Regions from separate parts of the Providencia xihuensis genome, predicted to be linked through region 3. Evidence: predicted binding sites of a transcription regulator. Region 3 holds the regulator's gene; each other region holds the start of a gene.
The links. Region 3 encodes LexA, which represses DNA repair genes until DNA is damaged. Its sites were predicted from a motif close to TNCTGTATGTACATACAGNA; they were not measured.

Region 1: a site for LexA is predicted at 2,280-2,299, ahead of sulA (SOS-induced cell division inhibitor SulA). Genes of this name have one in related genera too.
Region 2: a site for LexA is predicted at 3,478-3,497, ahead of mutH (DNA mismatch repair endonuclease MutH). Genes of this name have one in related genera too.

What each region holds. Positions count from the first base shown of each region.
Region 1 is NZ_CP169565.1:3,062,468-3,073,642, reverse strand. It holds gene matP (macrodomain Ter protein MatP) at 1-153, shown strand, start outside; gene ompA (porin OmpA) at 325-1,386, opposite strand; gene sulA (SOS-induced cell division inhibitor SulA) at 1,741-2,262, opposite strand; gene ACE2AL_RS13940 (TfoX/Sxy family DNA transformation protein) at 2,496-3,110, shown strand; gene yccS (YccS family putative transporter) at 3,229-5,379, opposite strand; gene helD (DNA helicase IV) at 5,502-7,556, shown strand; gene ACE2AL_RS13925 (methylglyoxal synthase) at 7,604-8,062, opposite strand; gene ACE2AL_RS13920 (CoA-binding protein) at 8,176-8,589, shown strand; gene hspQ (heat shock protein HspQ) at 8,665-8,985, opposite strand; gene ACE2AL_RS13910 (acylphosphatase) at 9,204-9,482, shown strand; gene tusE (sulfurtransferase TusE) at 9,490-9,819, opposite strand; tRNA gene ACE2AL_RS13900 (tRNA-Ser) at 10,000-10,087, shown strand; gene ACE2AL_RS13895 (GNAT family N-acetyltransferase) at 10,257-10,820, opposite strand.
Region 2 is NZ_CP169565.1:1,462,016-1,473,190, reverse strand. It holds gene leuC (3-isopropylmalate dehydratase large subunit) at 1-350, shown strand, start outside; gene leuD (3-isopropylmalate dehydratase small subunit) at 362-964, shown strand; gene sgrR (HTH-type transcriptional regulator SgrR) at 1,487-3,166, shown strand; gene mutH (DNA mismatch repair endonuclease MutH) at 3,731-4,414, shown strand; gene ACE2AL_RS06400 (TerC family protein) at 4,486-5,217, shown strand; gene ACE2AL_RS06395 (helix-hairpin-helix domain-containing protein) at 5,214-5,462, opposite strand; gene ACE2AL_RS06390 (alpha/beta fold hydrolase) at 5,614-6,489, shown strand; gene ACE2AL_RS06385 (acetoin reductase) at 6,555-7,334, opposite strand; gene speB (agmatinase) at 7,672-8,592, opposite strand; gene speA (biosynthetic arginine decarboxylase) at 8,865-10,769, opposite strand.
Region 3 is NZ_CP169565.1:470,272-481,446, reverse strand. It holds gene modD (ModD protein) at 1-841, shown strand, start outside; gene ACE2AL_RS02095 (TonB-dependent receptor plug domain-containing protein) at 975-2,972, shown strand; gene zur (zinc uptake transcriptional repressor Zur) at 3,241-3,762, shown strand; gene lexA (transcriptional repressor LexA) at 3,944-4,561, opposite strand; gene ACE2AL_RS02080 (diacylglycerol kinase) at 4,699-5,073, opposite strand; gene plsB (glycerol-3-phosphate 1-O-acyltransferase PlsB) at 5,200-7,701, shown strand; gene ubiA (4-hydroxybenzoate octaprenyltransferase) at 7,788-8,642, opposite strand; gene ubiC (chorismate lyase) at 8,792-9,304, opposite strand; gene pgi (glucose-6-phosphate isomerase) at 9,603-11,175, opposite strand, start outside.

The DNA.
Region 1 (11,175 bases), 1.9 Mb from region 3:
TTAGCGGTAAAACGGAATAAAACATTGTCAGAAACGATCATCCAGTTGATCGAAGATGCAGAACATAAAGATAGATATGAAAATCAGATGAGTACATTGAAACAGGATCTCCAAGCAATACTAGGCACTACAAAAAATCGTGGTGATGAATAATGCATTGATGGATGATAGTTAGGTATCTTGACTGGATTAGTAAAAAGTTGGATTAGCTGCTATTAAAATAGATTTTGAATAATCTAAAGCCTCCATAGTTTTAAGTCAAAAAAAACCCCAATCGCAATTGGGGTTTTGTATTTAGTTCAAAATTCAAACGAGGGCTAAGAATTAAGCGCCTGGTTGAGTAACAACTTCAGTTGTACCTTGAATTTCGATTTCAACGCGACGGTCTGGCGCTAAGCACTCGATCAGAGCAGCACGGCCTTTAACAGCGTCACATTTGTTGCCAGTTACTGGATCTTCTTTACCGCGACCTTCAGCTGCGATTGCAGATGCTGGAACGCCTTTAGATACTAAGTAATCAACAACTGACTGAGCACGTTTTTGTGACAGTGGCAGGTTGTAGTTTTGTGAACCGATACGGTCTGTGAAGCCAACAACCAGTACACGACCTTGAGTTGGGTCGATGCTGCTCAGTTCGTTGTACAGTTCGTTCAGAGCTTGCTGACCTTCTGGTTTCAGAGAAGCTTTGTTGAAGTTAAACAGAACGTCTGAACGCAGTGTGAAACGTTTGTTTTCAACAACTGGAGCTGCTGGCTCAACAACTGGAGCTGGAGCAACTACTGGAGCTTCTTCTTGACCAAAGCGGTAAGCAACACCAACACTCAGCATGCCGTTGTCTGGACGAGTACCGATATTGTCTTTATCACCTAAGTTGCTAACCCATTGGTAGTCTAAACGAGTAGCCCACTCTGGAGTGATTGCGTACTCAAGACCCAATGCGTATACAGGCGCAACGCCAGTATCAGTTTCTTTGTAGTTACGTTGGTTAGCTTTAGCTTCTGTACGGTAAACCATACCACCCAGACGAGTATAAACGTCTAAGTCATCCATGATTGGATAGCTTAATTTAGTGGTTAATGAAACACCCATAGAGGTTAAGTCGCCTTTGTCAGCGCCTTTGTATTTCATTTTACCAAACCAGTCGTAACCTAATTCGAAGCCCATGTACTGGTTGTATTGGTAACCAGCAAATGCACCTGCACCTAAAGTGTCACGCTCAGTAGAACTACCTACTGATGGGCCACCGTTAGGAGTGAATTTAGTGTCTTCGTAATGAGACCAACCTAATTTAGCACCTGTATACCAAGTGTTATCTTTTGGAGCTGCTTGAGCAACTGTTGCAAAAGCGGCTACTGCCACTGCTACTGCGATAGCTGTTTTTTTCATTTTTACGCCTCGTTATCATCCAATATTGGCATGGCCTCAATGAGCCTTATTATTCGCCATTGGTTCAATTTACTTGCTAGGTTTCGCAGACATTATCTACAAAAAATTAATAAAAGTAAAAAATAATGCCGTAAGCTTAACAAGCTAAAGTCTACAACGAACTTAGAAAGATACAAGTAGAGTGAGCAATAAACGTTAAAAAAAGTATTTTTTTAGTGTATAAATCAGAGAGATATGTATATTTCGTATTATGATTGTTTTTTATCTATCTGATTGATCTTCAATGCTTTTCATTTCACTTTAGGGATAAATATTTCTAAAGGTTAAATTTAGTAAGAAAATTCTTAATCTTGGTTAGTGATAGTGAGTTGAATGAATTTTTAGGTTGTTTAGCTGTCCTGATTGCATACTCACCATATTATATGTCTTTTGTGGGCGCATAATAAAGCCGATAGAATGACCTTCTTGTGCTGCGTCTTGTAAGCGAACAAAATCTTGTTCATTTAATTCAGGTAGCCATCCTAAAACAACACTGTAATTACCACTCTTTAATGCTTTTTCCATTGCATCAATGGTGGTTATTGGTGCCATATGATTTAACTGCATAACCTTATGTGTAGGAATACCCGCTTGTTCTAACCAGTGTTTACTAAGTTTTTTGTTTGGGCTTAACCACAGTAACCAACGTGATTGAACACCAAACTGACGCAGCATAGGCAACAAGATGAAATCCATTATAGGATGTTTTTCATCGTAGACAAGTTCACTCACCATACCTTGCTGCATTGAGCCATTGGTTGGCTCCGCAGTTTGGAAAGATTGTGTGTAATTATTAAGAGAATGTTCTGTTGTGTTATTCCAAGAATAGATGCTCATAATTCACCTCGCAACAATGCTGTATGAACATACAGTAACTGTATATCCATCCAATATCAAGACTATTTTTTCAAAGCGCTTCGCAACTTTGGTGTTTTTCTATGCATTCTACTTGGCATTTTTTATTGAAACTCTCAGAATTGGTTATGCGTAATTGCTTGTAATGAAAGAAATAATAAAATTAATTTTCTCAAGGATGAAAGTTAACCAGGCCCAAAAAGGAGTTAAGGTAAATGTTGTTATCAGAAGAAAAAATTTTTTATTTGTACCGTTTATTAAACCGGTTGGGTGAGCTTAAACGCAAAAACCACTTTGGCGGATACTGTTTATTAGTCGATGATGCGATTGTGGGATTATTACTGGATGGGCATTTTTATCTCAGAGGGTGTTTGTTAGCGAGAAGCCACTTTGAGGCCTCGGGGCTTGATAGGCTAGTCTATACTAAAAAAGGTATCCCATTGGAAATGCGTTATTACCAGCTATCAGAGCAAATGTGGTGTGACGAAAAGCGTCTTCTACAACTTATTGAAATTGCTTACCATTCTGCTGTTGAGGAACTGCAACAAAAGCAGGTTACAACGCGTAGAATAAAAGATTTACCGAATATGAATATGTCTGTTGAAAGGGCTTTGGGGAAGATAGGGATCTTGCATGCTGACGATTTACGCATGGTGGGTGCGAAAGCCTGTTTTATGAAGTTAAAACAACATGGAAGGCATAAGCCAAGTATTAAGTTGTTGATTGGTTTAGCCGCCGCGATTGAAGGGTGCCACAGCGCAGTATTACCGAAGACAATTAAGCAAGAGCTAATTGCCTGGTATAATAGTTTTGAATTAACGACAATGTGATAGCGTCATCGTAAAGGTGCTTAATTAAGCCGTTTAATTGACAGCACTGCATAAAACAGAAAATCAAGCGGGTATTAAGAGCTTGTTTTATATTCTAATACCCGCTCATCGGTAATATTTATGATGAACTGATTTGCTGGATCATTTGTTTTATTTCAGGAATAAGCTCAAGTAAAAGCTTTATTTGCTCCATGATTAACAATGTTTTTTCATCATCACTCGCTGAAATATTGTCAATACGGTGTAAGAGGCTATCACGCAACTTTTCTGATTTTTCATCAACGATATATGGATCTAGCGTGGTAATTTGTAGAGAAGATTCGACATAACAAATGGCATCATTTAATAAGGTTAAATTCTCTTCATTTTGTATTTTCTCTCGGTGAGCGCCAAGGGCGGAAATATAACTTAGTAAAGTATGATTCAAGCATAATAAACGAAATGCCTGCTCTTGGGTTATCCGATAAGATTTAGGGTCTGATGCCATATTGGAGACAATGGAAGCAAATTCGGCATCATTATTATGTGCCTCACGGCGTGCTACTCGATATTCTAAGCCGTTGTCTTTTCCTTGGTAGTATTGTAATAAAATCGCATCTAAATAGCGGCAATTGCTATCCATGGTTTTTTGCACAACCTGAGGCAGTTGGCGAAATTTCCAATCAGGCCAAATAAAACTCACCGCAAGTAATGCGATAAAGCAGCCAATTAAGGTATCGATAATTCGAGGGAGTGCGACATCGAAGCCCTCACCGAGTAGGTTAAAACAGAATAAAACTAACAAAGTAATAAACAGCGTGGCTTGGGCATATTGGCTGCTTCGGAACATGAAGAACAACAACCCTGAAATCACGATGAGAGTAAGCTGCCCTTCTATTGAAGGGATTAAATTAAGGAGCGGTAAGCCGATAATAATACCCACAATCGTGCCGATGATACGTAGTGCTAAACGTCGTTTAGTGGCGTTGTAGTTAGGTTGGCAGACAAATAAACTGGTGAGTAAAATCCAATAGCCCCTTTCCATATCAAACAATTGAATAATTGCATAACCTGTACAAAGTAAAATTGACATTCGCACCGCATGGCGAAATAAAGAGGATTTTGGCGTTAAATGGTGATTAATGCGTGAAATAATATCGCTAAAACCTGAGAGCGATTCATCAGATAATTGCTCAATTTGCTTATTATTTTGTTGCCATGAGCTTTGTTCAAGGCTCAGCCCTTTCAGTTGAACATCGATACCTTTCAAGTTTTTCAATAAATTATGTAATGCCTTGATTTCATGGAGCGTAGGGGATTGTTCCTTGAGGAGTTGCAAGGAATTTTCAAGGTAAGCAAATGTACGTTCGAAGCGTGGATTGTGTTGGTATGGTTTACGCCATAACACAGATTGAGCAACTTGTTGGCAAGCGCGGGCTTGCATAGTTAATAAACGTTGAAAACGGAATAAAATATCATGATGGCGAAGTGTACGGCTAAGCTGTTGATATTGAATATGGGATGAGCTGGCTCGCTCATGAATATCTTGAGCAACAAAATAATAATGCAGAGTATTGCGCGTCCCTTTTTGCCCTCGGTCGCCTTTTAAGCGGCTAAGTAATGCGCTTTTTGTTTGGTTCATGGTATTAACTAAGCTGCTGTTAACTAGCGCTAAATCATAAACAGATTGCTGATAATCATCTTCAAGGTCGGGGTCAAATAAGCTAGCTTTAGCATCTAAATAAGCAGATAACTGTTGGTAACACTGCGTAATGGCATCTTGCAATGGCCGCACTGGAAATAAAATATGGCCGATTAAGGTTAAAAGGTTATACCAGATTGCCCCTATTAGAAGAAGGGCTGGCTGTTGGTACCATGTATCGAAAATTGGGACGCCTAACATGGTGTAGATTGCAATTAATAATGCACCGAACGCAATGGTGGCATAACGTTGCCCTAATGCACCCAATAAAATAAATCCGCAGGTGGAAAATGCTAATCCAAAAAAGAAAAATAGAGGATAAGGAAATAAAAGTTCAATAGAAACTGAGGCAATAAAAAAACAAAAAAGAGTAATAATTAAATTTTTTATTCTGCCAGTTAGCCTATCATCTAAGTCAGTTAATGCAGCAGCAACGACACCTAATGTAAACGGAATGGTGATTTTTGGCTCTTGACCTAAGAGCCATGGTAATAAGGTTGCGCCTGTCAGGGCTATAAAGATTCGGATATAATATAGAATATGGCTGTTATAGAGCACACGACGATAACTGGTAAGCAGCGTTAGCACAAAGTACCTCAAAGGTAAGAAAATCCCTATTCCTTATAGGATAGCGTGTTTACTCGGAATAAAAAACCGTTTGGAATCAAGCCAACGTATTTTAGTCATTGATATTCTTAGGTGCAGGACGTATGGAACTGAAATCAACACAGATTGGACAGCGTCTGGCTCAGCATCCCTACAATCGGGTTCGCTTACTCAACGCAGGTATTGAAGTTAGCGGTGAAAATCACCAATATCTTATCCCTTTTAATGAACTTATCGATCTTCGTTGTAAGCGGGGTATTGTCTGGGGGGAGTTAGAGTTTGAAATTGTAAACGAGCAAGTCATTCGTTTGCATGGTACTGAATGGAAACAAACTCAGCGCTTTTTTCATTATTTAAATGAAAAATGGCAGCAATGGAGTGGAGAGATGAGCCAAGTGAGTGCAGAGGTTCTCACTCAGTTGAACAATAAAATTGAGCAAATATCACAGCAAGATGCATGGTTGAGTTTACGCCAATTAACGGTGATTAAAGATAATATTAAACAGCAGTTTTCGTCGCTGCCATTACCCCTTGCCCGAATTTCGCAGTTCGAAAATTGTTCAGTACAGTACCAATTATGCCTACAGTGGCTGAATCATAGCCAACAGTGTCGTAAGCAAATCAATGAGAAATGGTGTGAATCTGTTTTGACTCGTTACCACGATTTCTTTCAGCAAGTGGAATCATCACCGCTCAATCATTCTCAGTCTTTATCCGTTATCAATGGTGAAGATAACGTACTTGTGCTTGCGGGGGCTGGAAGCGGCAAAACGTCTGTATTAGTGGCTCGTGCGGGCTGGTTAGTTCTACGGGGATTAGCAAAGCCAGAGCAAATTTTACTGTTAGCGTTTGGTCGTAAAGCCGCAGATGAAATGAATGAGCGTATTCAATTACGTTTGCAACAAGATGAGATTCAAGCAAAAACTTTTCATGCTTTAGCTCTCCATATTATTCGAGAAGGCAGTAAAAAATCCCCTGTAGTCAGTGAACTAGAAAGCAACACTAAAAAACGCCAAGCGTTACTCTTAAAAGAGTGGCGCGAGCAGTGTTCAAGTAAAAAAGCGCAAGCTAAAGGTTGGCGAGAGTGGCTGAGTGAAGAGCTGATGTGGGATATTCCAGATGGCGAGTTCTGGCAAAACGAAAAAATAACCCAGAGAGTCGTTGCACGTTTAGAACGCTGGCTAAGTTTGATGCGAATGCATGGGGGTAGCCAAAAAGAGATGGTGGATAATGCCCCTGAAGGGATACGAGAGTTATTTCATAAGCGTATTAAATTGATGGCTCCGTTACTCAAAGCATGGAAGAACGCGCTAAAAGAAGAGGGGGCGGTTGATTTTTCTGGGCTGATCCATCAAGCGGTTAATATCCTCGAAAAAGGGCGATTTATTAGTCCATGGAAACATATTTTAGTCGATGAATTTCAAGATATTTCACCGTTAAGGGCTAAGCTTTTGCAAGCGTTACGCCAACAAAATAAGCAAACAACCTTGTTTGCGGTAGGTGATGATTGGCAAGCTATCTATCGCTTTAGTGGTGCTGAGCTGGATTTGACAACATCTTTTGAACATAACTTTGGTGAAGGGGAGCTTTGTGCTCTGAACACCACTTATCGGTTTAATGAGCGTATTGGTGACATTGCTAACCAGTTTATTTTACAGAATCCTATCCAGCTAGATAAGCCTTTGAACAGCTTGGTTAAAGGTAATAAAAAATCTGTCGTCCTTTTGTATGAAGAGGCGTTAGAGCGCTTGTTAGATAAAATGAGCGGGTATGTGCTTGATGATGAAATCATATTGGTTTTAGCGCGTTATCATTATTTAAAACCAGAGATCCTAAATAAAGCGCAAACACGTTGGCCGAAGTTGAATATCCAATTTATGACGATCCATGCATCAAAAGGGCAACAAGCTGATCATGTTATAATTTGTGGGCTCAATGGTGGAAAAGATGGGTTTCCTGCACCAGCAAGAGAGTCAATTATTGAAGAAGCATTATTGCCACAACCTGAATCATTTGAAAATGCAGAAGAACGGCGCTTACTGTATGTTGCAATAACACGTGCAAAACAGCAAGTTTGGCTACTCTATAACCCTGAAAACCCATCGGAGTTTGTTGAGGAGCTCAGGCAATTAGGTGTACCAAGACAGAAAAAACCGTAATGATATTGCCCTGTGTTGAAAGTGTTTGGCACAGGGCAATCGATGTATTAGCCTGTGCGTTTGGTTAGGTAACTTTGATAATCAGGGATGACAATATCGATTGCCTCATCAAAAAATGGTGAGGTGATGAGAAAATCTGCGGTTGCAGGATTAGTGGCAACAGGAATGTTCCACACGGTTGCTAAGCGCAGTAAGGCTTTGACATCAGGGTCATGGGGTACAGCATTGAGTGGATCCCAAAAGAAAATCAAAAGGTCGATTTTTTGTTCTGCAATCATGGCACCAATTTGTTGGTCTCCCCCCATTGGGCCACTTAGCATACTCGTGACTGGCAAGCCTGTGTGCTGGTTAATCAAATTACCTGTTGTTCCCGTCGCATACAGTTTATGAGCTTGCAGGCGCTGTGTATTTTTCGTAGACCAAGACAGCAAAGACGACTTACAGTGGTCATGGGCAACTAAAGCAATATTTTTTGAGGCACCTATAATACGGGTTGTTGATTCCATGGTTTTCCCTTAAGTCAGATGGACTTTAAATATCGTTAAAATTGATTGGGCAAAGATGTACCAGATATATCATAATGCTAGTGAATAGTTTACTGGTTTTGGGAGATATTTTGATGAAAGATCAAGAAATTGCTGAAATTTTAAAAAGCGTGAAGACCATAGCATTAGTCGGTGCGAGCGAAAAAGTTAATAGACCCAGTTATGAAGTCATGGAATACCTATTACATCAAGGCTATCACGTCATTCCTGTCAGCCCAAAATTAGCAGGGCAAACGTTGTTAGGCCAGTTGGTATATGAAAAGCTAAGTGACATAAATGAGCCAATAGATATGGTGGATGTATTTCGTAATGCAGAAGCTGCTGTCGGTATCGCGCAAGAAGCCGTTGCTGCTAAGGCAAATGTTTTGTGGCTACAAAAAGGCGTGATTAGCGAAGAGGCACAAAAAATTGCATTAGAAGCGGGAGTGAAGTTTGTGATGGACAGATGCCCAAAACAAGACATTCCAGCTTTAGGACTTGAGAAATAATGATTTTACTTAACAGTTAAAAAGTAAAGCAGCTAAGTGCTGCTTTACGGTTGCGTTCATTAATGAGAAGAAAAATTAGTTACGCAGACGCGGTGCCTGCAACTGAGACCTTATTGACTCTGCAAGTTCATCCATCGAAGGTTGTTCAGGATGGTCATCTGCAGATTCATAAGTAATTTGTGCTTCAGCCAAATAAGTATGAACAGCATCCCCATTGTCATCTTCCATAACAACATGATACCAAGGCAGATCGCGTAGCGTACTGTTTGAGGCAATATCATCATCATGTGGTTGTTCGAGCGAATATTCAGCGTCCACATCAACAACGACCCCTAAATAGCCGAGAAGTTTGTGTCTGACTTGTTGCCCGATCCCATATTTACTGGTGATCATCATAGCGACCTCCTAATAGCCTTGCTTGTACTTCAATCTATATGTGGGCAGTGTTGCGCGTTTTCAAGTTAACGTATGGACAATTAGCAATAACGCAATACACTGTCTCTATATGCAACGTTGAGAAAGCAGTGCCTCACTAGCAGATTATCTGTTCAACGGGTAAAAAACAACAGCTAAAAAAGAGAACCACACTATTATGCTCTAAAAAGGAGGCGAACATGACAACATCAGGCCGTTACTTTTATATTTATGGGCGAGTTCAAGGGGTTGGCTTTCGTTATCAGACCTATCATTGGGCCAATCAAAATGGGCTTAAAGGTTTTGTGAGCAACCGTGAAGACGGCAGTGTAAAACTTGCGATTTATGGCTCAGAGCAAGATATTGAATTTGTCGATGACTGGTTGAAAGCGGGTGGACCACCAGGGGCTAAAATTGATCATTTTTTTAGTGAAAGCTGGCAAACGGCGCCAATAGCGGATTTTAATGTCCGCTATTAGTAAGAAATCAAATACATTTCACAGGCTTAGGCAAGCCAGCAAGTTTAGTCGCTTGTTTGGCTGGCCCTTTTGGAAAGAGCCGGTATAGATAGCGGCTATTGCCTTTTTCTTCCCCAAATTGTTGCGAAACGGCTTTGACTAACATGCGGATCGCTGGGGATGTATTAAATTCTAAGTAGAAGTTACGCACAAAACGAATGATTTCTAAGTGCTCATGAGTCAGTTCAATGCCTTCTTCTTGCGCAAGTAAAGGGATGAGTTCCTCTGACCATTGTTGGCTATCGAGCAAATAACCTTGAGAGTCCGTTTCAATTTCTTGATTGTTAAACAGCAACATACTTTATTAATCCCAAAAAAACAGAGTACAAATTTAGCAAAAATGAGCCCATAACCCAAGCGAACGAATTAAAATGTTGATATTTTCACCCAACAGACTGAAATGCGTATATTTTTAAGGCGAACGAACAAGTTAGGGGTTTACATCCACGAAGAGGATGTTTATAGTGCACGTCATTGCGGAGGGGTGGCCGAGCGGCTGAAGGCAGCGGTCTTGAAAACCGCCGATGGGAAACCATCCGAGAGTTCGAATCTCTCCTCCTCCGCCATCTTCACTTCTAGTAACGTCTTCCAATCCCAAGTAAATCAAGCATTCCAACTAAATCCCATTATTCCAACGTCTACTATCGTCTATTGAAAATTACCCCCTTTAGGTGGTGTATAATTAAAATTACCAAGGAAGTCATCTTTGGGGATTTTATTCACTACTTCATGATATTACGACAATTTTTCTTTGTTTTTCATGTTCCATTCTTCTTTAGATACATGAAATTCAATGCCTTCACCTGTTGTAACCTTAAACCTTCGTTTAAATTGCAAACCAGCTGATATCATTGTTGCTTGTGAAGCAATACTATTAACATCTGTTCTGGATATAATTTGTAAGAGATTTAATGTTTCAAAACCATACCTAACTAAAGCTATTGCCCCCTCTTTTCCAAGCCCTTGGCGCCAAAACTTACTAGCTAAGATATATCCCAGTTCTGCCGTATCATCACCATATGGAATAATTTTTACTGTTGTAGATTCAATTTCATAAGGCACACACAAAATCCAAAATCCTACAAATTCTCCATCCATAAAACCAGCCCAACATCCTAATCCTCGTTTAGCTCTAGTTAATGAATCAGTGAACTCTTTTTCGCTTGCTTCCGCAGTTTGAGGACCATCTAGGTACATCATAACTTTTGGGTCCTTTCCTAGATCAATCTGATATTGTAAATGCTTTTCGTTTAAGGGAACGAGTTGCAATCTGGTTGTTTTTAATACAATCTGCTTCATTTGTATCATCCGATTATATTTAAAACTATGGAGAGACGCTGAAAAATTAATAGAAAAGGATCAGCTATTACACTTAGCCTATCAAAAAGCGATTGATTGTTGGCATTCCTTATTAACGGATACTTTAGAAAAAGGGGTCTCTGAAAACATTTTTACCATAAATTGTGGATCAGCTGATGAAGTAGCTTGGCGTTTGATAGCCACATCGTTTGGACTTGAAAAGCTTTTGACTGCAAAGCCTACTGATTTTAAAAATTGCCATGTAAGTATGTATCTTAAAGTTTTTGTTAACCACGAAATAAAACTTAAAAAATCTATTTCATAGAAAATAACTAAAGTTTTGATGTGTCCTTAT
Region 2 (11,175 bases), 990 kb from region 3:
TTGAAGATTTACGTGCAGCCGCAGCAATTGCTAAAGGCAAAAAAGTGGCTGATGGCGTACAAGCTATTGTGGTTCCAGGATCGGGGCCTGTAAAAGCCCAAGCAGAACAAGAAGGTTTGGATAAAATTTTTATTGATGCAGGCTTTGAATGGCGGTTACCTGGCTGCTCCATGTGCTTAGCCATGAACAATGACCGCTTAAACCCAGGTGAACGTTGCGCGTCCACCAGTAACCGTAACTTTGAAGGTCGCCAAGGCCGAGCAGGTCGCACCCATTTAGTCAGCCCTGCAATGGCAGCTGCGGCGGCGATTAATGGTCATTTCGCTGATGTTCGCGATATTCAGATTTAAAGGAGAGAAAAATGGACAAGTTAATCACCCATGTGGGCATTGTTGCTCCTTTAGACGCCGCGAATGTGGACACTGACGCGATTATTCCAAAGCAATTTTTACAAAAAGTCACCCGCACAGGTTTTGGTCAACATTTATTTAATGACTGGCGTTTTTTAGATGAGAATGGTCAGCAGCCTAACCCTGATTTTGTACTGAATAAACCTGTTTTCAAAGGGGCGAGTATTTTGTTAGCCCGCGAAAACTTTGGCTGCGGATCGTCTCGTGAACACGCCCCATGGGCACTGACGGATTTTGGTATCCAAGTGGTTATTGCACCAAGCTTTGCAGATATTTTTTACGGCAACTCATTCAATAACCAACTGTTGCCAATCAAATTAAGCGAGCAAGAAGTGGATGAGATGTTTAACTACGTCAACAGCCACGAAGGTTGCCAGTTTACCGTTGATTTAGAAGCACAAACGGTCACTGCAGGGGATAAAACCTATCATTTTGATATTGATAGTTTCCGCCGTCATTGCATGATGAATGGGTTAGATAGCATTGGTTTGACATTGCAACATGTCGACCAAATAAAGAATTATGAGCAACAAATCCCAACCTTTATGAACTAAGATACTCGTCATATTTCACATGGCAACGGCTTCACTACGCCTGCTTCGGTAGGCGTATTTCCGCTTTTATCTCACATTTATTCATATATAGCCGCTTTTCACCTCAAAAATGCGGAATTAACCCTTCTTAACAAATTTACGACTCCAAACGACTTCCCTATTAATTTCTTCCTGTATAATTAATAACAAAATAAATTTTTGCTTTTGCTTTTACTTTTGCTTTTAACTGACCGATTTTTTCTAAATAGTTTGAGGTGTGGCTAGGCGGCAAGCGAAGATAGCTTGGGGAGCATACACAAGTATGTGACCCAAGTAGCTGAGCGCAGTCAACAACGCCACAGCGCAAAATATGACGAAAAAATAAAAAAAAGCCGGCGAACCGGCTCGGTGATATATACACCATTACTCTAAATGGGGGAGTCGGCTTGCAATTGCACGCCAAACGAGCTACTTACTGCCACCTATTATCCGCAGATATTAGGAAATTAAAATTGATGCAATTTTTGCCGGAGTTCCTCTTTTATGTCTAATACACGCTTACAAACACAATTCGTTCGCCTCTGGCAACATTTTCAAGGGCACGATAGTGAAACCACGTTGCAGGATATTGCTGATATCTTGTTCTGTTCGCGCCGTCATGTACGAACGTTATTAAATAACATGCAAGGCCATGGTTGGTTAAGTTGGCAAGCGGAATCTGGTCGAGGCAAGCGTTCTACACTTATTTTCCATGTGAATGGGTTAGAACTCCAGCAAGCCCAAGCAGAACAACTGCTTAAAGAGGAAAGCATTGAAAAACTCGTGGCGTTAGTGGGTGATAAAGAAACTATCCGACAAATGGTGCTTTCCGAATTAGAGCGTAGCTATCGGCAAGGAAAAAATCTCTTACGCATTATTTATTACCGTGATTTCCCCAATTTATTGCCGGGAGCCCCCATGCGCCGCTCCGAAATTCATTTAATGAGCCAAATTTTTAATGGGTTAACCCATATAAATGAGGAAAAAGGGGAAGTAGAAGACGGGCTAGCCCACCACTGGCAGGACATCAGTGACACCCATTGGCGTTTCTATTTACGCCCTGCTATCTATTTCCATCATGGGCGGGAAATGCTTGCGGAAGATATTATTCACTCATTATTACGTTTAAAACAGTGCTGGCCTCTATTTTCCCATATTCAATCTGTGAGTTCACCACTGCCTTATGTCATTGATATTCAGTTAAATCAGCCTGATAAACAACTGCCTTGGTTGTTAGGTAGTCACCATGCGGCTATTTTACCTAAAGAATGGGAAAGCCTAGAAAACTTTAACCGCTACCCTATTGGCACTGGCCCCTACCAAGTTGATAAAAACCTGCCTCAAAAGCTGACCATTACCGCCTTTGACCGCTACTTTGGTTATCGCGCGCTCTTGGATGAGGTCACCATTTGGGTTGTACCTGAACTTTCAGAACAAATGGTGTGTACCACTCTAAAAATGGATGGTGATAAACACCATAATGATTCCTTAGAAAGCCGTATGGAAGAAGGTTGTTATTTTTTATTGATGGATCAACGCTCTGAGTTATCACAGCGGGAAGACGTTCGCAAATGGCTATGCAGCTTTCTCACGCCTGTCAACCTACTTGCTCATTGTGAACCTTTTTACCAGCGCCATTGGGCACCTGCTTATGGTTTATTGCTGCACTGGCATCACAGCAAAATGCTAACGTTATTTCCCAAACCTGACGACCTCACAGAGCTAACGGTCACATTTTACCATCACCACCACGAGTTCTATGCAATCAGCCAAATTATGAAGCGAGTGTTGCATGAACAAGGAGTCGAGTTAAAAATCAACATTGTTGACTATGATGACTGGTTTAACGGCAATTCCCAAAGTGATATTTGGCTAGCCACCGCCAATTTCTTTAAACCCCTTGAGTTTTCTATCTTTGCCACCTTGTATGAAATGCCACTATTACGTCAGTGCCTTGGTGATAGCCTCGATACGCAATTAAATCAATGGCGAAATAATACTTTTGATGTCGAAGCGTGGTGTGAAAGCTTAATTGACTCACAAATCTTTCATCCTATATTTCACCACTGGCTTGAGTTGCAAGGTCAACGCACTATGCGCGGCGTTAGGATGAATACCTTTGGTTGGTTTGATTTTAAATCCGCATGGTTTAAGCCTTCTGAGGATAACCTGTCTAATTTATGATAGTTATAAACAGCCAAAGTGAATAATAAGGATGTTATTCACTTTTTCTGTGGATATCCATGTGAACAACCCTATAGCAATCAGGGTATATCCCCAAATCAGGTTTTTATCAAAAATAATTAAAATCTAATAAACTTTGATAAATCAACGAAATAAAGCCCCAAAAAACACGTTATCCACTGGTTAATTTTTTCACTAAAAAGCTTAGGACTTTAACTGAGCAAATATCAAACAACGTCGTATTTATCCACAACTAATGTGTTTAACTTACTCTATTTTTGTGATGAACATCATAAAACCCCATTCGTCAAGGCTGTAAATACACACAGTAATCACTGTTTTACACAGTTATCCAGAAAACCTGTGGATAACCTAGTGTATGATCCTGTGATTATCTTGGGATGAACATGAATAACCCGATAAACAAAATTTAATACCGTTGGATAAAAAGCATTAACTACATATATATCATGCAGTTAAAAATAGTCATGAAAAAGTGTTATACTCTCTTAGTTATGTGAATTATTTTTGATTGTTTTTTATACATTTAATTTTTAGAGCATTATGTCATTTACGCCACCACAACCACCAGATAACGAAGCTACCTTAATGAGTCGGGCTCAAGCGCTTGCCGGCTATACTTTAGGTGAACTCGCCCAAATTGCCAGTGTCCCTATCCCCCCCGATCTAAAACGTGATAAAGGCTGGGTAGGCATGCTACTTGAATATTATTTAGGGGCGAGTGCAGGTAGTAAGGCGGAGCAAGATTTTGCCCACATTGGCGTTGAGCTCAAAACTATCCCTATCGACCGCCATGGTGTTCCTCTCGAAACGACCTTTGTCTCCGTTGCCCCTTTAACAGGGAACAGCGGTTTAACATGGGAAAATAGCCATGTACGGCGTAAACTATCGCGTATACTGTGGTTTCCTATTGAAGGTGAACGCCAAATTCCCTTAGCGGAACGTCGGGTCGCTAACCCAGTAATTTGGAGCCCATCCCCGCTTGAGGAACAGTTACTACGGCAAGATTGGGAAGAATTAATGGATTTGATTGTGTTGGGAAAAGTCGAAACAATTACGGCACGCCATGGGCAAGTTCTACAAATCCGCCCAAAAGCGGCAAACAATAAGGCTCTGACAGAAGCCATTGGCGAGTTTGGCCAACCCATTATGACGCTTCCTCGCGGTTTCTACCTTAAAAAAGATTTTACCGCCCCACTGTTAGCTCGGCATTTTAATCTCACTTAATCAACAAGGTGTCGCCTGTACCAAAGCAGACGATAAACATTTATCCCTGTTTCATAATAAAAGGTACACAGATGTTTGAATGGATACTCGACCCCAATGCTTGGATGGCACTTGCCACTCTAACCATTTTGGAAATAGTTTTAGGTATCGATAATATTATTTTTTTGAGTATCGTAGTGAGTAAGCTCCCCGCTCACCAACAAAATAGTGCCCGGCGTACAGGGCTAATTGCAGCGATGGTCATGCGCCTTGCCTTATTAGCCTCAATTGCCTGGTTATCACGCCTCACAACCCCGTTATTCACCATTGCAGACCATGTCGTTTCCGCTCGAGATATCATTTTATGTGCAGGGGGAATTTTCCTGATATGGAAAGCCAGCCAAGAAATTTTTGAAACTATTGAAGGAGAGGATGAAAACAATCTTGCGCAGCGGCAAGTGCATTCATTTTGGGGCGCTATTGTACAAATTGCCCTGTTAGATATTATTTTTAGCCTCGATTCCGTTATCACCGCCGTTGGGCTTTCTGATCACCTGTTTATTATGATGGCCGCAGTGATTATTGCAGTGCTTATCATGATGTTAGCCGCAAAAAGTATTGGTGACTTTGTCGAACGCTACCCATCCGTTAAAATTCTCGCGCTCTCTTTTTTAATTTTAGTCGGCTTTACACTGATACTCGAAAGCGTACAAGTTCATGTTGCTAAAGGGTATATCTATTTCGCAATGTTCTTTTCCATGGCCGTTCAAATGCTCAATATCCTGCGCAGCAAAAAATGGAAAATGAAACACAAAGTAAATTAACGCCCTGATTCAAGCGCTTGCTTTGCAGCTAAGATAGCCCCTTCAACTGCTTTCTTAGCTTGTGGGCTATTTTTCCAGCAACTTGAACCTGTAAGTGCAGCACCAGCAATTAAAATTTCATCATAAGATGCTTCACTAAGCTGAGCCAATGATGAAAACCCCATCTGTTCCAAACGGCTGATCACCATCGGGCCAACCCCTTTCACTGCCAATAAAACCTGCTTTTCTGACGCCGAAAATGCCATGAACACCTCTTTTCGTTAATTATTCAGCTAATATTTTGCAATTTACCTCTTTAATACTTTAAAATTGCAACCATAACAATGCCAGTTTGAATAATTATTAACTGAACTATCTTATCACCCAATCTTTCTTTGCCTGTTTTAGGAATTTACCATGTACAATGTGCCGTTGATTAACCCACGCCAACACTTCATGACGCTCTCTGATGGCCGTCAACTTTGCTGGTTTGAATCAGGGCCCAAAACAGGTTTTCCTGTGATTTTTTGTACTGGTGCAGGAATGAGTGGCAACCTTGGCTTTGGCTTAGATTTGCTGGAAAAATACAACATTCGCTTAATTGTGCCAGAACGTGCTGGCCTCGGTGATTCCACTTTTCACGCCAAAAAATCATTAAAAAGCTTTGCATTCGATATTCAAGCACTACTTGATAACCTAGCAATTAACCAATTTTCGGTACTGGGTTTTTCCCAAGGTGGTGTTTTCGCGATGGCGGTTGCCCATTATTGCCAGCCTGTTTCCCTTTCGATTGTGTCTGGGCAAGACCAATTCGAATACCCTGCGACTCGCGCTAAATTAACCGCTGACGTAGTGAATATGCAGGAACAAGCACTGAATACACCTGAGAACTTATCCGACTGGTTACAGAAAAATGTCACTGGCGAATGGTTACTAGCGTTTATCCTCAATTGCAGTGCAGAAATCGACCAACAGTTATACAATGAAGCACATTTTTTAGAGGCCTATACCGATTGTATACGCCGTGCTTTTTCTCAAGGCAATCAAGGCTATGTGCAGGATTTATTGCTTTCCCTGCAGAACTGGGAGTTCACCCCTGAAGACATCACCTGCCCAACCTCATTATGGTATGGTGAATTGGATATGAGCACCGTGCATTCCCCTGATTTTGGCGATGTTTTGGCCGACCGTTTTTTCAACTGTAGCCATCATTTATACACACAAGAAGGCGGTTCCTTGCTCTGGACACAAGCCGACGCTATTTTAACTGACCTGCAAAACCACGCCGCATAACATAAAAAGCCGCGGTGAATAATTCACAGCGGCTATCATTGCCATCCTAATATTACTACCTTCTATTAACGGTAAACGATCCCGCCATCCGTCAGGATAGATTGTCCTGTAATATAGTCAGAGTCATCGCTTGCTAAGAACGCCACTAAGCCCGCGACATCATCAGGAGTTTGAGCACGGCCTAATGCGATACCTTCAACATATTTTTTGTAAGTCTCACCTTTTGGTGCGCCTGTAATTTCAGCAAAGCGCTCATCGATTTCCACCCACATGTCTGTCCCAACAATACCTGGGCAATATGCATTTACAGTAATACCTGAACTTGCGTACTCTTTCGCCGCCGCTTGTGTTAAAGCACGCACCGCAAATTTGGTTGCTGAATATACACCTAACATAGCGAAACCGTCATGGCCTGCAATAGAAGAGGCATTAATGATTTTCCCTTTGTGCTTACGCTCTTGGAATTTCTCACTGGCAGCTTGAATACCCCACATAGTGCCATCTACATTGATTTTGAAGATTAAATCCATATCTTCTTGGCGAACATCAGCGATTGGCTTAACTTGCGCAATCCCTGCGTTGTTGATCATCACATCAAAACCACCTAGCTCAGCTTCTGCATGAGCAACCGCTGCAAACACTTGGTCACGCTGGCTAATATCCGCAGCAAACGTCGTGACTTTACGACCTAATGCTTCAATTTCTTTAGCCACATCTTGCAGTTTGTCTTTTTTCAAATCAACCAGTGCAATGTCCGCACCTTCTTTTGCTAAACGCAGAGCAATACCACGACCAATTCCCTGTGCCGCTCCGGTCACTAAAATAACTTTGTTATTTAAAGCCATACTGTTCTCCTACTTATTCATAGCCAAAATGACTAGTCCACCATGACTTATAAGTTAACAATAATAACAATAAGTTACAAAGAAATGATTTTAATCTACCATTTGGAACTTATAAAAAACATTTCACTATCTGATAGCGCTATTTATTTTACTCACCAACGAAAAGTACACAAATTCGTAAATTAGCAGGTATTCGTTAATAAAAATCATTCTCAAACAAGTGAGCAAAAAGTGCGAAACTCCACTATTTAATTCACGATTGTTGAATATACCAACATAAAAAAGCCACCAATTTGGTGGCTTCATGATAGCTAACTATATCGCTATAAGCGGATGATTATTTTTTAGACGCTTGAATATACAGCATTTCTAAAGCAATCGATGCCGCGGCTAATGCGGTGATTTCAGATTGGTCATAAGCGGGAGCCACTTCCACTAAATCCATCCCAACGATATTTAATGGCTGTAAACCACGCAGTAATTTCAGTGCACGGTCTGACGTTAAACCGCCAACGACTGGTGTGCCTGTGCCTGGTGCAAACGCAGGGTCAAGGCAGTCAATGTCAAAGGTTAGGTACACTGGCATGTCACCCACGATCTCTTTAATTTGCGCAACCATCTCGTCCACACCGCGGTCATTCACTTGCCCTGCATCGAGTACAGTGAAACCGTTGTCGCTATCGTGCTCAGTACGGATACCAATTTGCACTGAACGCGTTGGGTCAATCAAACCTTCTTTTGGTGCATGATAGAACATGGTGCCATGGTCATATTGACTACCATTGCCGTAAGTGTCAGTGTGAGCATCAAAATGCACTAGCGCCATTTTGCCGAAGTGTTTTGCATGTGCACGTAACAGTGGCAGCGTGACAAAGTGGTCACCTCCAAAGGTTAAGCAACGTTTGCCTGACTCTAACAGTTTTTCAGTATGTGCTTGCAGTTTATCGCACATGTCTTGTGCATCACCAAAAGCAAACACGACATCGCCGCAATCTACCACGTTTAAACGTTCTGTCAGTTTGAAGTTCCACGGCCAACGATGGCTTTCCCATGCTAGGTTAGTAGATACTTGACGGATTGCCGCAGGCCCATGACGGCTACCTGCACGGCCAGAGGTTGCCATATCAAATGGCACACCTGTAATAACCCACTCAGCGTCTGAGCTATATGGTTGAAAATTCAGTGGGAAACGTAAAAAACCAAATGCGTTAGAAACCAGTGAATTATCAACTTGATTACCTAATGTACTATTAATCATTTTTTATTCCTCAAAATAGACCCGCCTATTAGCAAGCCCCTTTAATATTTGGTTCGAATGGTTTTTACCTAATCAACTTCGCACAGTATAAATAACAAGTCATGTTATGCGCATAAAGTTATTATCTATTCACCTTCTTGATGCGCTAAATAGTTCGCGTTGTGGCTAGGCGGCAAGAGAGGATATCTCGGGGAGCATACAAGAGTATGTGACCCGAGTAGCCGAGTGCAGCCAACACCGCCACAGCACGAAATATGACGAGCATTAAGTATTTATTCGTCTTCTAAATAAGTATAACCATACAACCCATTTTCGAACTCTGCCACAAAGTCTTTTTGCAGCTGCTCGCTCAGCCCCGTACCTTTGACTTGCTCTGTAAAACTGTCTAACAGTACCTCTGGCACCAGTTTGACGTATTGCAGCATATCTGCCACTGAGTCGCCTTCTTCACTTTGTAGGTAACGAATATTACCTTGGCTATCGACCCACACATCAATTGCTGCAGTATCTCCGAATAGGTTATGCATGTTGCCTAAGATTTCTTGATAGGCACCTATCATAAAGAAACCAATCATTGGTGGGTTTTCTGGATCATACGCTGGCATTGGCATGGTGGTTTCGACACCATCACCATCAACGTAATGGTCGATTATGCCATCGGAGTCACAGGTGATGTCTAATAGCACCGCGCGGCGATCTAACGGTTTATCTAAGCCTTCAATCGGTAACACAGGGAAAACTTGGTCAATCCCCCATGAATCTGGCAGAGATTGGAATAATGAGAAATTTACATAGAACTTATCTGCCATGCGCTCTTGCAGCTCGTCGATGATTGGACGGTGAGCGCGGTTGCTTGGGTCTAAGTCTTGCTGGATACGACGGCAAATATTGAGGTATAGCTCTTCTGCCCATGCGCGTTGAGTTAAATCAAGTACGCCATGAGCATACTGGGTATGGGCTTCTTGCAAGTCGAACTGGCTATCATGCAACCATTCACGTAGCGAACGACTATTGCCTTGGTGCTGCATGGACTCCCATGTTTCCCACAGTGATACCAAAGAGCGTGGTGCGTCTTCATCTGGCGGTGAGGTTTTGGTAAATTCGTTACGCTCAACACCGATAACATTCGAGACCAACACAGTATGGTGCGCTGTCAATGCACGACCTGATTCCGTAATGACGGTTGGATGTGGAAGGTCAAATTCTTCACACGCATCGCCAATTGCCCAAATCACATTATTCGCGTACTCGTTCAAGCCATAGTTAACTGAACAATCGGACTGCGAACGTGTTCCTTCATAGTCAACGCCTAAACCGCCACCCACATCAAAGCATTGAATATTGACACCTAAACGATGCAACTCCACATAAAAACGTGCAGATTCACGAACCCCTGTCGCGATATCGCGAATATTGGCCATCTGTGAGCCTAAATGGAAATGCAGTAATTGCAGGCTATCTAACCGATTTGCATTGCGTAAAATTTCCACCAATTGCAGAACCTGCGTAGCCGCCAAACCAAATTTTGATTTCTCGCCGCCACTGGCTTGCCATTTGCCTGATCCTTGAGAAGCTAAACGTGCACGCACACCTAAACGAGGCGTCACATTCAAGCTTTCCGCTTCTTTTAACACCATCTCAATTTCAGACATTTTTTCGATCACAAGATAAACCTTATGACCCAATTTTTCCCCGATTAACGCTAAGCGAATATATTCACGGTCTTTATAACCATTACAGACGATGACGGTTTGTGTTTTGCCTGCGTTGGCGAGTACCGCCATAAGTTCCGCTTTCGAACCTGCCTCAAGCCCTAATGGTTCTCCTGAATTAACCAATGACTCAATCACGCGGCGCTGCTGATTTACCTTAATTGGATAAACCAAAAAATAGTCGCCTTTATAGCCATAGGATTCACGAGCGCGTCTAAATGCGGCATTAATTGAACGCAAACGGTGCTGTAAGATTTGAGGAAAACAGAACAATGCAGGCAAGCGCAAATGCTCTTGTTCTTCTTTGACTTGGTTAACTAATTCAGCAAGATCAACAAAAGTGTCAGGGTTTTCAGGGTTTGGGCAAACACAGACATTTCCGCGCTCATTCACCTGATAGTAACCACCGCCCCAATACGCAATGTTATAGGTCTGGCGCATTTTGCGTGCGATATTATCATTCATAATAAACTCCTGTATGGAGGGGTGAGTGGCGCGCTCTCATTCCTGATATATGTCAGTAAAGACATAGCACTGGCAAGCAGTTATATCGGAGGAAACGGCAATACTCAGATTTTAATAAAAAGTGCTTAGAATTCTAAACAGTGACAATATACGACCTTAAGCTGACAAATTAATGACTCAGCCTTGAAGGTGTATTAAAGATGTGACGGTAACTTCGTGATGAAGTAAAGAATGACAGGAAAGTAAACGCCAAAGTCACACGGCGATCCGCATATGACGGTTGGATACTGTTATTCAGTAGATTATGGATCATTCCCCATTAACCCCCAATATAACTGTTTAGCCCCTTCAGATTTCAATGTTGTAGCACTATTTTGGCAGGCTGACCTGTTGATTTAAGCTATAT
Region 3 (11,175 bases):
TTATCTACCTGATGCATTAATTGACCAGCTGCTGTTAGACGATATTCAATATGGAGACTTAACCACCCGCGCCTTGGGGTTGCACTCACAACTTGGCGTAATGACATTTGCCTCCAAGCAAGGGGGCTGCGTCAGTGGTATTCACATTGCAAAACGCATGCTAGAAAAGCTAGGGATTACCTGTGAATGCCATTTTCATGATGGGCAGATTGTCGAACCGCAAAGTATTTTAGTTCGTGCAACAGGGCCGATTGAAGCGTTACATCAAGGCTGGAAAGCGGTGCAAAACGTCCTTGAATGGTGCGGGGGTGTTAGCCACTACACCCAGCAAATGGTCTCTATTTTGCGCCAGTATCAACCTAATGGGCAACTCGCTTGTACGCGAAAAACCATTCCAAACACTAAGCCTCTTGCCTTAACTGCGATTTTGGCAGGAGGCGCCATTATTCACCGAACAGGCAGCGCAGAAAGTATTTTGCTGTTTACTAACCATCGCCAGTGCCTTGAAAATCCAGATGATTGGAATGCGCATGTGCAAGCTTTACGCCAAAATGCACCCGAAAAGTTAATCATTGTGGAAGCCGACGATTATCAACAAGCTGAACTTGCCATCAAAGCGCAAGCAGATATTGTGCAGCTCGATAAATTGCCAACAAACCAAATTCAGCAATTACAGCAGCTGGCTAACGCGCAGAATCGGCCTTGTCAGTTGTCTTTAGCGGGTGGAATCAATTTAAAAACCATTGAAGAATTCGCCCAAACAGGCGTGCCATTGTTGGTGACTTCCGCACCATATTATGCGGCACCTCGAGATATAAAAGTGAAGATTTTTAAGCAGTAACCTAAGAAGTCTGCGTTAAAAAAACCATTCGCTAAAACAGCCTACCCCCATAGGCTGTACTAACTTATGGCTAATGACGCACATCGTTATATAAAAAATAATATATCGTAATTAATGAAACTGGAAAGACATAATGAAAATAAAACAAATAACCTATTTAGTTGGGATGGCTTTATTCGCAGCACAAGGGCACGCCGCATCTGACCCTAAAGCAGAGAAAAATACTGACGTGATGTCTGTTTGGAGTACGCCACTTGCAGCGGATGCCAATGTCATCACTGAAGAACAAATGAAGCAATTGAATAAAACCAACGTAGCGCAAGCATTGAGCACCATGCCAGGGGTCTCTATTCAAAAATCAGGTAACCGTAACGAAACACAGGTGAATGTGCGTGGTTTCGATAGCCGCCAAGTACCTATCTTCTTTGATGGTATCCCAACCTACGTGCCCTATGATGGTACGTTGGACTTAGGTCGCTTTATGACTAGCGAGTTGGCGAGTGTTGAGCTTTCGACGGGCTATACCTCGTTACTGCAAGGGCCAAACTTGATGGGTGGTGCAATTAACTTAACCACCGCAACACCGAAAAAGCCGTTTGAAGCCAATATCAGCTTAAACCAAGGTTTTGCCCGCGGTGCAGATAATGCCCACAATATTAGCGCACGATTAGGTGGCCGCAATGACTTAGGGTTTATTCAAGTCAGTGGTAGCCAGTATAAGCAGCGTTTTATGGGGATCCCAGGATCTGAGAATGATAACCCGTTAGCAGGGAGCAATGGACGCCGCCCTAACTCTGCAACAGATGACAAACGGATGATGGTCAAGGTGGGTTGGACACCACGTGAAGCCGATGAGTATGTTGTGACCTATCTTAAACAAGATGGTGACAAGAACAGCGCACCAAGTGTCACGAATAAGAAGCCTCAAATTTGGCAATGGCCAGCTTATGATAAAGAAAGCATTTATTTTAATGGGACAACCCAAGTCACTGACGATATAGCCTTACAAAGCCGTTTCTATCACGACACCTTTAAAAATACCTTGCACCAATACAAATCGGTCAAAGATTACGAAAAAGGTATCTATAACTACAGTCGTTACGATGATTACAGCAACGGTGCCGACATGCGTGTTGATTTCACCGTGCGTGAACTCGATATGTTGTCATTCGCCGCACACTGGAAAGAAGACGTTCACCGTGCTCGTGCAAGAAAAGATGTGCCCTTCGACCGCTATAAAGACAATACCTATTCTATTGCCACAGAATATCAATGGGTTGCCACTGATAACTTAGATATTATCGGTGGTATTGGTTATGACTGGCGTAAAAGTGCTGATGGTAAACGTTATAATTACGACACAACAGACTTCGAAAAATACGATGGTAATAGTCAGCATGCCTTCAACTGGGAAGCCATGGCGCGTTACCACTTAGCAAATGAAGACACAGTACAATTCTCAATTTCTGAAAGAAGCCGTTTCCCAACGCAAAAAGAGCGTTATACCAAAGAAAAAATGAAAACACCTGTCACTTTTGTTATTAACCCACATCTAAATGCAGAACGTGCGCTGACTTACGATTTAACTTACAAAGGCCATATCTCTCCTCTTTGGTCATATACCTCCAGCATTTATTACAACCATGTCTCAGATGCTATTATGGCACATCGTGTCGGTACTGATAAAAATGGAAATCCTTTATTAGAAAACCGCAATAGCGGAAAAGTCGACTACTTCGGTATTGATTTAGGCACGACAGGCCAAATTACCGATTGGATGGAAGCAGGTTTAAGCTACGGGTATATTCATGCCGATCCAAAACACTACAGCGTCAAGCATGTGGCTGAGCTGCCAACCCATAAAGCCTTTGCTTGGGTGAAATTTACCCCTTACGAACCGTTTAGTATTACGGTGACTGAAGAAGCCAGAAGCTGGGCATTTAACTATGTGGATGCTGAAAGTAAAGTGCGCGGATTTGCTAAAACTGACCTGCGTTTAGATTATGACTTAGGGCAAGGCGTTTCCGTCAATAGCTCAGTGAATAACTTATTTGATAAGTCTTATGAATATACCAATGGCTATATTGAAGAAGGTCGCAACTATTGGTTAGGTATTGAATATAAATACTAACCCATAATATATTAGGCAGAGATTTAATTCTTTGCCTAATATTTATTATCGTATCTATAGAATTCCAATATTTATTATTAATAAATAAAAATATATTCATTGTTTTCTCCATTTATTATTTCTTTTATTTTTCATTTTTATCTAACAAAATTCAGTTGAGTACATGCCCTTCTCCCTTCTACTTTCTCTTTTCAAGCTATTTCAGTCAGAAAACTATGATAAACTTGTTCCTATAGTCGATACTTAGTTTTCGAAGTTGGAGTCAAAAATGAAAAAAATGAGTGAAGATAAGATACTTGTGATGGCAGAGCGTATCTGCCAATCAAGGGGCGTTAGATTGACTCCACAGAGAGAAACCGTGTTACGTCTTATTGCACAGCAACACGGAGCTATCAGTGCCTACGATTTATTAGATTTGCTGCGTGAAGTTGAACCACAAGCAAAACCACCCACTGTTTACCGTGGGCTTGAGTTTTTAATGGAGCAAGGCTTTATTCATAAAATAGAGTCAACCAACAGCTACGTTGTTTGCCATCACTTTGATAACCCAAGTCATATCTCAGTGATGCTAATTTGTGATCATTGCGGTAGTGTGACTGAAAGTGATTGCGCAACAATAGAAGCCGCCATTATTAGCCTAGCGGAAACTAATCAGTTCCGTTTAAGGCATACTGTTGTGGAAAACCATGGTTTATGTAAAAAGTGTGATGAAATTGATAGCTGCAAAGACCACGCACACTGTAGCCATGACCATGAGCAACCGATCACTGCAAAAAAAAGTAGCAAATAACGTTGTAGAATCCACGACATTACTTATATAAGAAAAGAATACGAAAAGTAGTATAAAAAAGGATATAAAAGATAAGAACTAAGTAAAGCAGGCAGATCTCTATACATCAATGTGAAATCTGCCAGCAATAATGGAAAAATCAAACAAGCAGCGCGCCGCTACCTACCTGATAATCTAAGAATTAATACCAATCACTATTACGGATCACCCCAACTGCTAAACCCTCAATGGTGAAGCTTTGCTCGCGTAAATCGACAACAATCGGCGCAAACTCAGGATTTTCAGCGATTAACTCAACACGATTACCTTGTTGTTTAAAACGTTTAACAGTCACTTCATCATCAATGCGCGCAACAATCACTTGGCCATTATGCGCATTTTGTGTTTTATGAACTGCTAATAAGTCACCGTCCATAATACCGATGTCTTTCATCGACATACCATTCACACGTAATAGGAAATCTGCGTGAGGTTTGAAAAGTTCAGGATCAACCTGATAATGACTTTCAATATGTTCTTGTGCCAATAAAGGTTCGCCAGCGGCAACGCGCCCAATCAAAGGTAACCCTTGATCTTCAGCCTCTTCTTCAAGAAGTAGACGGATGCCTCGTGATGCCCCAGAAACAATTTCAATTACACCCTTGCGAGCCAAGGCTTTTAAATGTTCTTCTGCCGCATTAGGCGAACGAAAACCAAGACTTGCTGCTATTTCAGCACGTGTAGGAGGCATACCTGTTTGCGAAATGTGGTCACGCACCAGATCATAAACCTGCTGTTGTCGAGCCGTCAGTGCTTTCATTCCGTTCCCCTGTTTGTTTATACAGTCAAGCTGTGAGTATATACAGGTAAATGAAGATTTGAAACAGTTAAATTGCTGAATTTAGGCATTTGCTATCGATTGACTCTCTTTTCTCGACTCTAAACAACGTTTATTGGCTAGGCAGAAAAATAACGCTGCCATAAAATCAGTGCCCATATAAATAACGCTAAACCAATACTGATGAATACAGCCGCTGACCCAATATCTTTAGCGCGCCCTGAAAGTTCATGATATTCACTGCCAATACGATCAACAACAGCTTCTATTGCACTATTTAGTAACTCGACGATAGCCACCAGCACAACGGAGCTGATCAGCAATATTCTATCCACGTAACTGATATCTAAGCAAAAGGCGATAATAATCGCAATGACTGCGGCAACAGACTCCTGCCTAAATGCCGCTTCATTTATCCAAGCCGCTTTTAACCCCTTAAGGGAGTACCCTGCTGCTTTAATCACGCGGGTAAAACCCTTAGTTTGACTTGCCATATTTATTCCTTAAAAAATTCAAACAATAATCGATTTTTACAGTCAAAGTGAATCGTCAGTAACAGATCTACCAGTGGATTTCTGGTATGATTGAGCAGCATTGTTAACAAGAGGCTATAATCATTTATGTCACTATGGCGTAAAATATATTACAACACGTTGAATTTACCACTTAAATTATTGGTAAAAAGTAAACTAATTCCATCGGACCCAATTACAGAGCTGCAGCTTGATACCAACAGGCCAACGCTGTATGTATTGCCTTATCACTCTAAGTCCGACCTCCTAACGCTACGGCATCAATGCTTGGCTATCGGTCTGCCTGACCCTTTGGTTGATAACGACATCAATGGAACAAAGCTTCCTGCTTATGTGTTTATCGATGATGGCCCACGCGTATTTCGTTATTACTCACCAGATCCGCGTAAAGATTCCGTCAAAACATTCCATGCGTATTTAGATTTGCATAAAAACAATCCGAATCTGGATATTCAAATGCTCCCTGCATCGGTTATGTTTGGGCGCTCTCCAGGTCGTGAAGGGCATACCCCTGCACCACCACTGAAGCTATTAAACGGAGTGCAAAAATTCTTTGCTGTCCTGTGGTTAGGTCGTGATAGCTTTGTTCGCCTATCGCCCCCCGTTTCCATCGGGAAAATGGCGCAAGACCACGGCACAGATACCATTATTGCGAATAAATTAGCGCGTGTCGCCCGCATTCACTATTCCCGCCAACGCCTTGCGGCTGTCGGCCCGAAATTGCCCGCACGCTATGAACTATTCAATAAGCTTTTGACCTCAAAAGCGATTGAAAAAGCAGTCGAAGATGAAGCACGCAGTAAAAAAATTCCACTGAAAAAAGCACAGCAAAATGCGGTGAATATGATGGAAGAAATTGCTGCGAACTTCTCCTATGAAGCCGTGCGTTTAACTGACCGTGTACTGAGCTGGACATGGAACCGCCTCTATCAAGGCATTAATGTGCAGCATGCTGAGCGCGTTCGCCAATTAGCGCAAGATGGCCATGAAATTGTGTATGTGCCTTCCCACCGAAGCCACATGGACTACCTATTGCTGTCTTATGTTCTTTATCATCAAGGCTTAGTCCCGCCGCATATCGCCGCAGGGATCAACTTGAATTTTTGGCCAGCTGGCCCAATTTTCCGCCGCCTTGGTGCCTTCTTTATCCGCCGCACCTTTAAAGGAAATAAACTCTATTCCACGGTTTTCCGTGAGTATTTAAGTGAGTTATTTGCTCGCGGTTACTCTATTGAGTATTTTGTTGAAGGTGGACGTTCCCGAACTGGCCGTTTATTACAGCCAAAAACGGGAACGCTATCAATGACACTGCAAGCCATGCTACGTGGTGATTCGCGCCCTATCACTATCGTACCTATCTATATTGGTTATGAACATGTGATGGAAGTAGGCACTTACGCAAAAGAGCTGCGCGGTGCAGAAAAAGAGAAAGAAGGCTTATTTTCAATGATCCGCGGCTTGCGCAAGCTGCGTAACTTAGGTCAAGGGTATGTGAACTTTGGCCAGCCAATTTCCCTTTCTCATTACCTTAACCAACGCGTGCCAGATTGGCGTGATTCGATTGACCCTATTGAGCCGCAGCGCCCAACTTGGTTAAACCCAACAGTCAGCTCGTTAGCAGATAACATCATGGTGAATATCAATAATGCTGCCGCAGCTAACGCTATCAACTTGTGCGCAACGGCTTTACTGGCCTCACGTCAACGTTCATTAACCCGTGAGCAGTTAATTGAGCAAGTGGAATGTTATCTGCAATTATTACGCAATGTTCCATACACCGCCGATGCGACTACGCCAAATAAAACGGCTGAACAACTGCTCGAACACGCGTTGCAAATGGATAAATTCGAGGTAGAAAAAGACAGCATGGGGGATATTATTATTCTTCCTCGTGAAAATGCCGTATTAATGACCTACTACCGTAATAATATCCACCACTTATTGGTGTTACCGTCACTGATCACCAGTATTGTGTTGCACCATGAGCGTATCAGTCGTCAAGAAATTCACCATCAAGTCAGCCAAATCTATCCGTTCTTAAAAGCTGAACTGTTTATGCGTTATAACGACGAACAGCTGCGTGAAACAGTCGATACTCTGATTGATGAGCTAAATAATCAAAAACTTATCTGTCTAAGAGACGACGAAATGGTGGTATTGAACCCACGCCGTATTCGTCCATTACAACTCTTAGCCGCTGGTGTCCGTGAAACATTACAACGCTACGCAATCACGCTGTCATTACTCAATGCCAGCCCTGAAATAAGCCGTAATACGTTGGAAAAAGAAAGCCGTATTCTTGCACAACGTCTCTCTGTACTTCACGGTATTAATGCCCCTGAGTTCTTTGATAAAGCAGTATTCTCAACGCTCGTTGATACGCTTAGAGAAGAAGGCTATATCGATAACAATGAAAATGATATCTTCACCACTAACGCTAAAAAACTGTATGCGGTTCTTGCGCGGTTAATGTCCCCAGAAATCCGTTTAACCATTGAAAGTGTTAGCCAAGACGATGAGTTTTCAGAAGAGAAAAAAGTGGCTAAGCCCGATGAGTCCGCTCAAATCACAGAGCCAGAAAAAGACTAATCTGGTTTTGTAAACCGATAAAAAACAAAAAGGTAATGTTGAAAAACATTACCTTTTTTGTTGGTCTATTGAACATCATTCACTTGCTAAAAATAGCTCACCATGATGCCAATAAACAAAATCAAGCCAACGAAGTTATTATTCATAAAGGCCTTGAAGCAGGGAGCTCGTTCGCGGTTCATCATCAGTTTTTGCTGATAAACAAATAACCCCACAACCAGCGCCAGAGAAAAATAGTAAATGCTCCCCAGAGCAGCCAATGATCCCACAGCCACCAGCAAGCCGACCATCAGTAATTGCAGTAACCCAATAATTAATTTGTCATACTGGCCAAATAAAATGGCTGTTGATTTCACGCCGATTTTTAAATCATCGTCACGGTCAACCATGGCATATTGCGTGTCGTAAATCACTGACCAAATAATATTTATGAAAAACAATACCCAGCATACTAACGGAAGTGTTTCACCCACCGCAGAGAAGGCCATTGGAATCGACCAGCCAAATGCTGCGCCCAGTACAACCTGAGGTAAATGACTGACTCTTTTAACAAAAGGGTAAATCCATGCCAAAGCAAGCGCCGCAATGGACAACCAAATTGTCATTAAATTTAAAGTTAAAACCAGCAAGAAGGACACACCCACTAAACTTGCAAACAAAATTTTAGCTTCTTTTTCCGTCACATCCCCACTGGGTAATGGGCGATGTTTGGTGCGTTCCACATGACCATCAAAATGTCGGTCAGCGAAATCATTAATCACACAACCTGCGGCGCGCATGAAAAACACCCCCGCAGTAAACACAATCAAAATGTGCAAATTGGGCGTGCTTTGAGCAGCTATCCAGAGTGCCCAATACGTCGGCCAAAGTAATAACAGTGAACCGATGGGTCTATCAATACGCATTAAACGGCTGTATGCATGCCATTTACTTAGCGTCATACTTCCCTCCACTTTGTCGTGCTCCTTTTCTCACTCCATCATACTTCAAAATAGGTAGGTGTTCACACCACTCAGTTGAGCAAATCACGGATTTTTGTGTATTAGTGTCGTGTTTTGCCAAAATCTATAATTTGAAATAGTTTGGATAATTAACGATATGCAGGTGATTCTGGTAAAAATATCTCGGTTAACAATAAAGGTTTATCGGATAACCTTAATCGAGAGCGGCGAACCCAACGTTCTGCGGAACGACCAATATGAATGTAATCACGCGTTAGGTTATCTCGACTAAATAAATAGCGCCCTAATGGCATCCGACCAATATCCACTAATTGCTGGTCATCATCGGTGAGTGTTTCTTCCGGAATGACCGTACGACCAAGCAACCACGGAGTACCATCTCCATACATAACCACTTCGCGCACCCAGTAACGATGACTTGCAGGTAAATTTTGTGCTTCTTCCGTACTCAGCATCACTTGCGATACATAGCGTTCTAAATATGGAATGACAGTCACTTTCTGGCTATGTTGTTCAAAACGTTTTGTCATGGAGCCAAGTTCAAGTAACCAATCGAGCATGTTAGCGGGAACTCTTTCATCATCCTGCGCAATCCATTCAATTGGCTGCGAGGTAAATAGCGTTTCATCCATTACGTAAATTCCACCATGAATAACATGGTTATGATTTCTGTATTTCTTACCAAGTAGAATATCACGTTGTTTTGCTACAAGGTTAAAGTTAGCTAACAATTTATATAAAAAGTCACAAATTCAACACAAATTGTAAAAAAATAGTGAAAGATTCCATAATTAATAACATGTTATAAACAAAAATAAAATTCGTTAATACTTTAATAATCTAGCTGACATTAACTTATTCTGATGTTTCTTCTAATAAAGAAAACGGGAAGCCACCAACACTTCCCGCTTAATTTCACGACGTAATTTCAATAAACCATTAACGCCAAGCTTTATAGTTGTTAATTAAGCCATTGGTTGAACTGTCGTGGCTGCTGACTTTTTCACTGCTTTCTAATTCAGGCAGAATGCGGCTCGCTAATTGTTTACCTAATTCTACGCCCCATTGGTCAAACGTGAAGATGTTTAAAATCGCCCCTTGAGTAAAGATTTTATGCTCATACATCGCGATTAACGCACCTAATGAATATGGCGTAACTTCTTTGAGTAAAATCGAGTTCGTTGGGCGGTTACCTTCAAATACTTTATACGGTGCCACATATTCCATATCGGCCACTGATTTGCCTTGCGCAGCAAATTCAGCATCGACCACTTCACGCGTTTTTCCAAATGCTAGCGCTTCTGTTTGCGCAAAGAAGTTAGAAAGCAGCTTCTCGTGGTGGTCACCCAGTGGATTATGTGTGACTGCTGGCGCAATAAAGTCACAAGGGATCATTTTTGTCCCTTGGTGGATCAATTGATAAAACGCATGTTGCCCGTTCGTCCCTGGCTCGCCCCAAATAATTGGGCCAGTTTGATATGAAACGGGTTTTCCATCACGGCCGATATACTTACCATTGGATTCCATATTGCCTTGTTGGAAGTATGCCGCAAAACGATGCATGTATTGGTCGTATGGCAGAATCGCTTCAGTTTCTGATTCAAAAAAATTGTTATACCAAATGCCAATCAACCCTAACAATACGGGGATATTTTTCTCCAGTGGTGTTTGGGTGAAATGCTTATCCATTGCATGAGCGCCATTCAATAATTGAACGAAGTTATCAAAGCCGACAGATAAAATGATGGATAAACCAATCGCTGACCATAATGAGTAGCGGCCACCAACCCAATCCCAAAACTCAAACATATTGTTAGTATCAATACCAAACTTAGCGACTTCTTCACCATTGGTGGAAAGTGCCACAAAGTGCTTAGCAACCTGGCTTTCATCTTTTGCAGATGCTAAGAACCAATCACGAGCTGAATGCGCATTAGTCATTGTCTCTTGCGTAGTGAATGTTTTAGACGCAATTAAGAACAATGTCGTTTCTGGATTCAGTGTTTTCAACGTTTCAGCGATTTGCGTGCCATCCACATTAGAAACAAAGTGCATATTCAGATGGTTTTTATAAGGGCGTAATGCTTCAGTCACCATGAATGGGCCAAGGTCAGAACCGCCAATCCCGATATTCACAACATCGGTAATCGCCTTACCCGTAAAGCCTTTCCATTCACCACTAATAATGCGTTGGCTAAATTGCTGCATTTTTTCCAGCACAGCATTAACGTCAGGCATCACATCTTTACCATCTACGTAAATTGGTGTGTTGTCGCGATTACGTAAAGCCGTATGCAGCACAGCACGGTCTTCCGTGCGGTTGATTTTTTCACCCTTGAACATACTATTAATGGCACTTTCTAGCTCAGTTTCTTTTGCCAGTGCTAATAAATTGTCTAAGGTTTCTTGCGTTATTCTATTTTTGGAGAAATCCACTAAGATTTGACCATCGAACGTTGCCGAAAATTTGGTAAAGCGGTCTTTATCTTGCTCGAACAAATCACGCATATGC